2 linked regions of the Actinoalloteichus hymeniacidonis genome follow. Each later gene encodes a partner of the first gene's protein in a complex. Links are inferred from orthologs where the notes say so. Each region holds a gene or a part of one and is shown in the gene's direction. Other genes may lie near its edges.

Evidence for each region.
Region 2: the proteins of uvrB (region 1) and BKA25_RS02580 are in contact, whole or in part, in a crystal structure (PDB 7EGT), measured with the Thermus thermophilus proteins. The link is inferred for Actinoalloteichus hymeniacidonis from one-to-one orthologs. Residues at the interface, in WP_096411307.1 of Thermus thermophilus: Glu23, Leu25, Arg26, Asp27, Gly28, Glu29, Arg30, Phe31, Arg55, Glu326, Asp327, Phe328, Glu379, Ser382, Gln383, His398, Gly400, Arg401; in WP_096412145.1 of Thermus thermophilus: His654, Arg656, Phe657, Gln666, Asp668, Glu669, Lys680, Arg681, Leu682, Ser683, Lys685, Tyr686, Ala687.

What each region holds. Positions count from the first base shown.
Region 1 is NZ_JACHIS010000001.1:4,110,536-4,113,822, reverse strand. The notes cover bases 86-3,057. They hold uvrB (excinuclease ABC subunit UvrB), read left to right. Parts: upstream 86-482; coding sequence 483-2,633; downstream 2,634-3,057. Other genes in these bases: BKA25_RS16930 (VOC family protein), read left to right, coding at 2,772-3,057; BKA25_RS16940 (ribonuclease FAU-1 family protein), read right to left, coding at 86-195. Outside these bases: more of BKA25_RS16940, read right to left, coding at 1-85; more of BKA25_RS16930, read left to right, coding at 3,058-3,164; BKA25_RS16925 (ABC transporter permease), read right to left, coding at 3,154-3,287. UniProt on the Escherichia coli protein: The UvrABC repair system catalyzes the recognition and processing of DNA lesions. A damage recognition complex composed of 2 UvrA and 2 UvrB subunits scans DNA for abnormalities.
Region 2 is NZ_JACHIS010000001.1:557,470-560,859, forward strand. What follows is about bases 74-3,148. They hold BKA25_RS02580 (UvrD-helicase domain-containing protein), read left to right. Parts: upstream 74-379; coding sequence 380-2,917; downstream 2,918-3,148. Other genes in these bases: BKA25_RS02585 (AAA family ATPase), read left to right, coding at 3,020-3,148. In the rest of the region: BKA25_RS02575 (DedA family protein), read right to left, coding at 1-30; more of BKA25_RS02585, read left to right, coding at 3,149-3,390. UniProt on the Escherichia coli protein: A helicase with DNA-dependent ATPase activity. Unwinds DNA duplexes with 3'-5' polarity. Translocates on single-stranded DNA with 3'-5' polarity. Initiates unwinding more efficiently from a nicked substrate than double-stranded DNA.

The sequences.
Region 1 (3,287 bases):
CAACCAGGATTTGAGATAGGCGATCCGATGATGTCCGACCACCTGGCGAGCCAGATACAGCCCGAACGGATGCACCTCGAAATGATCGACAGCGCGAACGATCCCCTTGGGATCCACGTTCGTCATGTCTTCCAGGTCGAACGTCTCGACCTTGGGCGGATGGATGTGCGGCGCGATCCGGACCTCGACGCTCATACACCCATACTGCCTAATTCGTGACCGTAGTGTGATCCCCCGTTCGGGTAAGCGCGATGTCGGTGTGGCCACTCTTCGAACACGAGGGCTCGCCGACCGTCAGAGGCCGTCGTCGGCCCGACCTGATCCCCATCCACGCGAGCGTTGCCTTGCTCACACCCGAGTCGGCGGGCTCACGGCGGATTCGGGGCTGTGTGGCGGATTGTCACGCCCGACGCGCTGCGCTCCCAGGCGTCTGCCGCCCGGCGGCAGCGGTGCGTGTCGGAGGGCAGGCCTACCCTGTCGTCGTGGCAGATGCACCGGTGACCGCCTCCTCCCAGTTCCGTCCGATCAGCGATATCCCGCGTTCGGACGGTCGGTTCCGCGTCGTCAGTGATTACGAACCCGCGGGCGACCAGCCACAGGCGATCGCCGAGCTGGAGAAGCGCCTCGAGGCGGGCGAGCGCGACGTCGTACTGCTCGGCGCGACGGGTACCGGAAAGTCGGCCACCACGGCGTGGCTGGTGGAGAAGGTGCAGCGCCCGACGTTGGTGATGGCGCCGAACAAGACCCTGGCCGCCCAGCTGGCCAACGAGCTGCGTGGATTCTTCCCGGACAACGCGGTGGAGTACTTCGTCAGCTACTACGACTACTACCAACCAGAGGCCTACGTCCCGCAGACCGACACCTTCATCGAGAAGGACTCCTCGATCAACGAGGATGTCGAGCGGCTGCGGCACTCGGCGACGATGAGCCTGTTGACCAGGCGCGATGTCATCGTGGTCGCGTCCGTCTCCTGTATCTACGGCTTGGGTACGCCGCAGTCCTACCTCGATCGGTCGATCCCCTTGGCGGTCGGCCAGGAGGTGGATCGGGACCTGCTGCTGCGCACCCTGGTCGACGTCCAGTACGAACGCAACGACCTGGCGTTCAGCAGGGGCACCTTCCGTGTTCGGGGCGACACCGTCGAGGTGATCCCCGCCTACGAGGAGCTGGCCGTACGGATCGAGTTCTTCGGCGACGAGATCGACAAGCTGTACTACCTGCACCCGCTCACCGGCGACGTGGTGCGGGATCTGACCGAGGTGCGGATCTTCCCGGCCACGCACTATGTGGCGGGTCCCGGGCGGATGGAGAAGGCCATTCGCGCGATCGAGGGCGAGCTGGAGACCCAGCTGACGAGCCTGGAGCACCGAGGCAAGCTGCTGGAGGCCCAGCGACTTCGGATGCGCACCGCCTACGACATCGAGATGATGCGCCAGGTCGGCTTCTGCTCCGGAATCGAGAACTACTCGCGTTTCATGGACGACCGCGAGCCGGGCTCGGCCCCCGCGACCCTGATCGACTACTTCCCCGAGGACTTCCTCCTCGTCATGGACGAGTCGCATGTGACGGTGCCGCAGGTGGGCGGGATGTACGAGGGCGACGCCTCGCGTAAGCGCACCCTGGTCGACCACGGCTTCCGGTTGCCCAGTGCGTTGGACAACCGGCCGCTGACCTGGGAGGAGTTCTCCGATCGCATCGGTCAGACCGTGTACCTCTCCGCAACGCCCGGGCCGTTCGAGCTCGGCCAGACGGGAGGCGAGTTCGTCGAGCAGGTGATTCGACCGACGGGGTTGGTCGACCCGAAGGTGCTGGTCAAACCCACCGAGGGCCAGATCGACGATCTGGTGCACGAGATCCGGGTGCGCGCCGAGCGCGATGAGCGGGTGCTGGTCACCACGCTGACGAAGAAGATGGCCGAGGACCTGACCGACTACCTGCTGGAACTGGGCATCCGCGTCCGCTACCTGCACTCGGAGGTCGACACGCTGCGCCGGATCGAGCTGTTGCGACAGCTGCGACTCGGCGAGTTCGACGTGCTGATCGGGATCAACCTGCTGCGCGAGGGACTCGACCTGCCGGAGGTCTCCCTGGTGGCGATCCTCGATGCGGACAAGGAGGGTTTCCTGCGGTCGGGGACCAGCTTGATCCAGACCATCGGGCGGGCGGCGCGCAACGTCTCCGGCGAGGTCCACATGTACGCCGACCGGATCACCGACTCGATGCAACGCGCCATCGAGGAGACCGACCGCAGGCGGGCGAAGCAGATCGCCTACAACGAGGAACGGGGCCTGGATCCACAGCCGTTGCGCAAGCGGATCGCCGACATCCTCGATCAGGTCTACACCGAGGCCGAGGACACCGCGGGCAGCACCGAGGTCGGTGGACGCAACGCCTCGCGGGGTCGCAAACCGGTGGGGGAGCGGGGGCAGCCACGGGGCAGCTCGGGGGTGCTGGTCGACCGCGACACCGGCTCGATGCCGCGAGCGGAGCTGGCCGATCTCGTCCAACAGCTCACCGATCAGATGATGAGTGCGGCTCGCGAGTTGCAGTTCGAACTGGCGGGTCGACTGCGCGACGAGATCGCCGACCTCAAGAAGGAACTTCGGGCGATGGACGCGGCGGGCTTGTCCTGATCCTCGGGCCGACGCCGTCGCGAGCGCCCGCCATGAGGCTTTTCCGCGCTTCACCCGACGCCGTTGTCGATCGGCATCGTTGTCGGGCGCGCGGGTTAGCCTCGGCGGCGAGATGAGAGTTCGAGTATCGATTTCCAGGTGACCTTCGATGCCACCGACCCGGCACGCCTCGCCGCATTCTGGGCCCGAGCGCTGCGCTACGAATTGGAGCCGCCGCCTGCGGGCTTCGCGACCTGGGCGGACTTCGCTCGAGCCGCAAACCTTCCCCCGCAACAGGTGAAGAACCGAGTGCACCTCGATGTCAACGTGGGCAGGGGAGCCACCGACAAGGACGAGCAGAAGGCACGCGCCAGGGCGCATGTCGAGACACTCGTGCAGGCCGGGGCGGTCGAGCTGCGCGAGGTGGACGAGGACGGTCCGGCCGGTTGGTTCCTCGTGCTCCGTGATCCGCCAGGGCAACGAGTTCTGCGTGCAGTGACGCGCGGGCGGGGACCCGGACGCTCGAAACCCTTCCCGTGTCTCAGCTCGTGATGTCCTTCCGCTGGAAGCGCCAACCTGCGGCCAGCAGGAACACCGTGGCGTAGCTGACCGAGGCGAACACACCCTGGGCGGCATCGGTGAGGTCGGGCCGAGCGCTCAGCAGATCGAGCCAGG
Region 2 (3,390 bases), 3.6 Mb from region 1 along the record:
CTCGACGAAGTTGCTCACGAAGTCGGGCATCACGCACCGTCTTCCTTCGTCATGGGGCGGGGAGACTGCGACACAGAGAAGCTCCTTCGAGATTCGGTCCATCTACTGTGCGCGCAGATGAGCGTGGTCACATCGGGAACACACCGGAAGCAGTCATCGGGGATGCCTCGGGATATCCCCGACGCACCCGGGTCGACCAGCTGCGCCGTCGAATCGCATCCAGTAACCGACTCGTCGCGCTAAGTCGTCGACCCGGACGGGTCCGTCGATCACCGCCGGGGCGGCGACGGGGTCGTCGGTCCGATGCGGTAGGCAGAGGCGCCGGCCGCCATGCGCGCGGGAGGGGAGGACCCACTCCGGCCTGTACCGTGGAGTGTCGATGAGCACCCTGTTCGAGCTTTCTCCAGACGCGTCCACCTCCGCCCGGCCGCCCCGCAACGTGAATTCGGCGGACCTGCTCGCGGGCCTGAACCCACAGCAGCATCAGGCGGTGACGCACCAGGGGAGCCCGCTGCTCGTGGTCGCGGGTGCCGGATCGGGCAAGACCCGGGTGTTGACCAGTCGCATCGGATACCTGTTGGCCGAGCGCGACGTCCACCCCGGTCAGATCCTCGCCATCACCTTCACCAACAAGGCCGCCGCCGAGATGAAGGAGCGGGTCGCGGGCCTGGTGGGTCCTCGGGCCAACCTGATGTGGGTCTCGACCTTCCACTCGATGTGCGCGCGGCTGCTGCGTCGCGAGTCCAGGGCACTGCGAACCCTGCTCGCGGGCGAGGCGGCGGATGCCTCGGCGAACTCGAACTTCTCGATCTACGACAGTGACGACTCGAAGCGGCTGATCACCCAGGTAGCCCGTGATCTCGACCTGGATTCCAAGCGCTACCCGGCCCGGACCCTGTCGGTGCACATCTCCAACCTCAAGAACGAACTCATCTCGCCTGCGGAGGCCGCGGAGCAGGCCGCGGACGAGTTGCAGCGCAAGGTGGCCGAGGTCTACGCCGCCTATCAGCGACGGTTGAGCTCCAGCAACGCGCTGGACTTCGACGACCTGATCCTGCGCACCGTCGACTTGTTGCAGACCTTTCCCGATGTGGCAGGCCACTACCGGCGGCGTTTCCGGCACATCATGGTCGACGAGTACCAGGACACCAACCACGCGCAGTACGTGCTGGTCCGCGAGCTGGTCGGCGGCGCAACCGGCGATCAAGGGCCTGCGGTGCCGCCCGCCGAACTGTGCGTGGTGGGCGATGCGGATCAGTCGATCTATGCCTTCCGAGGCGCGACGATCCGCAACATCGTCGAGTTCGAACGCGACTACCCCGAGGCACGCACCATCCTGCTCGAGCAGAACTATCGGTCCACCCAGACGATCCTGGCCGCGGCCAACGCGGTGATCGCCCGTAATCCGGATCGTCGCGACAAGCGGCTGTGGACCGATTCCGGCGACGGCGAGAAGATCGTCGGCTACGTCGCCGACAACGAGCACGACGAAGCGGCGTTCGTCGCCAGGGAGATCGACCGGCTGGTCGATGCGGGCGAGGTCGGCAACGGCGACATCGCCGTCTTCTACCGGACCAACAACCAGTCCCGGGTGTTCGAGGAGATCTTCATCCGGCTCGGCCTGCCGTATCGGGTGGTCGGCGGCGTGCGGTTCTACGAGCGACGTGAGGTGCGGGACGCGCTGGCCTACCTGCGTGCGCTGGATAATCCGGACGACTCGGTGGGGCTGCGGCGCATTCTCAACGTCCCCAAGCGCGGAATCGGCGATCGCGCGGAGGCGGTCGTCTCGGTGTACGCCGAACAGCAGGGGATCGGCTTCTCCTCGGCATTGCGCGCCGCCTCGGACGGCCGGGTGACCTTGCTCAACTCGCGGGCGCAGAAGGCCATCGCAGGCTTCGTCGAGCTGATGGACGGGTTGCGGGCGGACCTGGCGGCGGGCAGTGACGTCGCGGAGATCCTGGAAGCGGTTCTGGAGCGGACCGGCTATCGGGCGGGGCTGGAGAACAGCGATGACCTGCAGGACGCCTCGCGGGTGGAGAACCTGACCGAGCTGGTCACCGTTGCGCGGGAGTTCGTGCAGCAGGCACAGGCCGCCGAGGCAACGGTCGAGAGTGCCGAGTCCGAGGTCGAATCGCAGGAAGCGGGCACGACGGCGAGCGATCCGACGGAGCCGGCCGAGGACGCCGACCTGGATGCGGCGGACGCGGGGGCGCCCGCAGGCTCGTTGGCGGCCTTCCTGGAACGGGTCGCCTTGGTCGCCGATGCCGACTCGGTGCCGGGCGCCGAAGAGGGCTCGGACGGCGTGGTCACGTTGATGACCCTGCACACCGCCAAGGGCCTGGAGTTCCCGGCGGTGTTCTGCACCGGCTGGGAGGACGGGATCTTCCCGCACCAGCGAGCCCTGGGGGACGCGGCCGAGGCGGCGGAGGAACGCAGGCTCGCCTACGTCGGGATCACCAGGGCGCGGCAACGGCTGTATCTGTCGCGGGCGGTGGTGCGATCCGCTTGGGGACAGCCGATGACCAACCCGGAATCACGTTTCCTGGAGGAGATCCCCGCCGATCTGATCGACTGGCGGCGGGTCGCGCCGGAACAGCACGCGCCGCAGGTCGCCTCCCGGTGGGGTAGTCGTTCCGGTTCGGGTTCCAGCTTCGGCGGTTCGGGCTCGGCGCAGGCCTCGCTCGCATCGAGCGGGATGCGGACGACCGGTTTCGGCGGCTTCGGCCGAGGTAGCGCGGCGAACGCGGTGCCGATGAAGCTCGACATCGGCGACCGGGTCAGCCACGACAAGTACGGCCTCGGCAAGGTGGTCGCCACCGACGGCAGCGGCCCACGCACCACGGCCACCATCGACTTCGGCACGGCGGGCCGCGTCAAGCTCATGCTGATCGGCAATGTCCCGATGACGAAGCTGTAGCTCTGCGTGGTTGATGCATCAAACTAACGTGTTACGAAAGTTTGTGTCGTAACTCGCTACGAAACTGCATGCTTAGGTCGTTGGCGACCTGAGGAGACCGTGATGCTGCTTCGCTTCCGCGTGGCCAACCACCGTTCGCTGCGCGACGAGCAGGAGTTGTCGCTTGTCGCGGTACGAGGTCGGGGACAGCCGAAGTCCGACGGCCCGGTGCCGGACACGGTTCGGGTCGCGGGCATCTTCGGGGCCAACGCGTCGGGCAAGTCCAACGTGTTGCATGCGTTGGGCTGCCTTCGCGATGCTGTGGAGGAATCCCACACCCGTTGGCCTGCGCTCGGTGGCACTCGGCGCGATCGTTTCCTGCTCGACGCGGGCTCGGCGGAGGAGCCCACCGTGTTCGAGGTGGATCTCCTTGTCGATGGGGTCCGGCACACCTATGGGTTCGAGATCGATGACAGCTCGGTGCTCGCCGAATG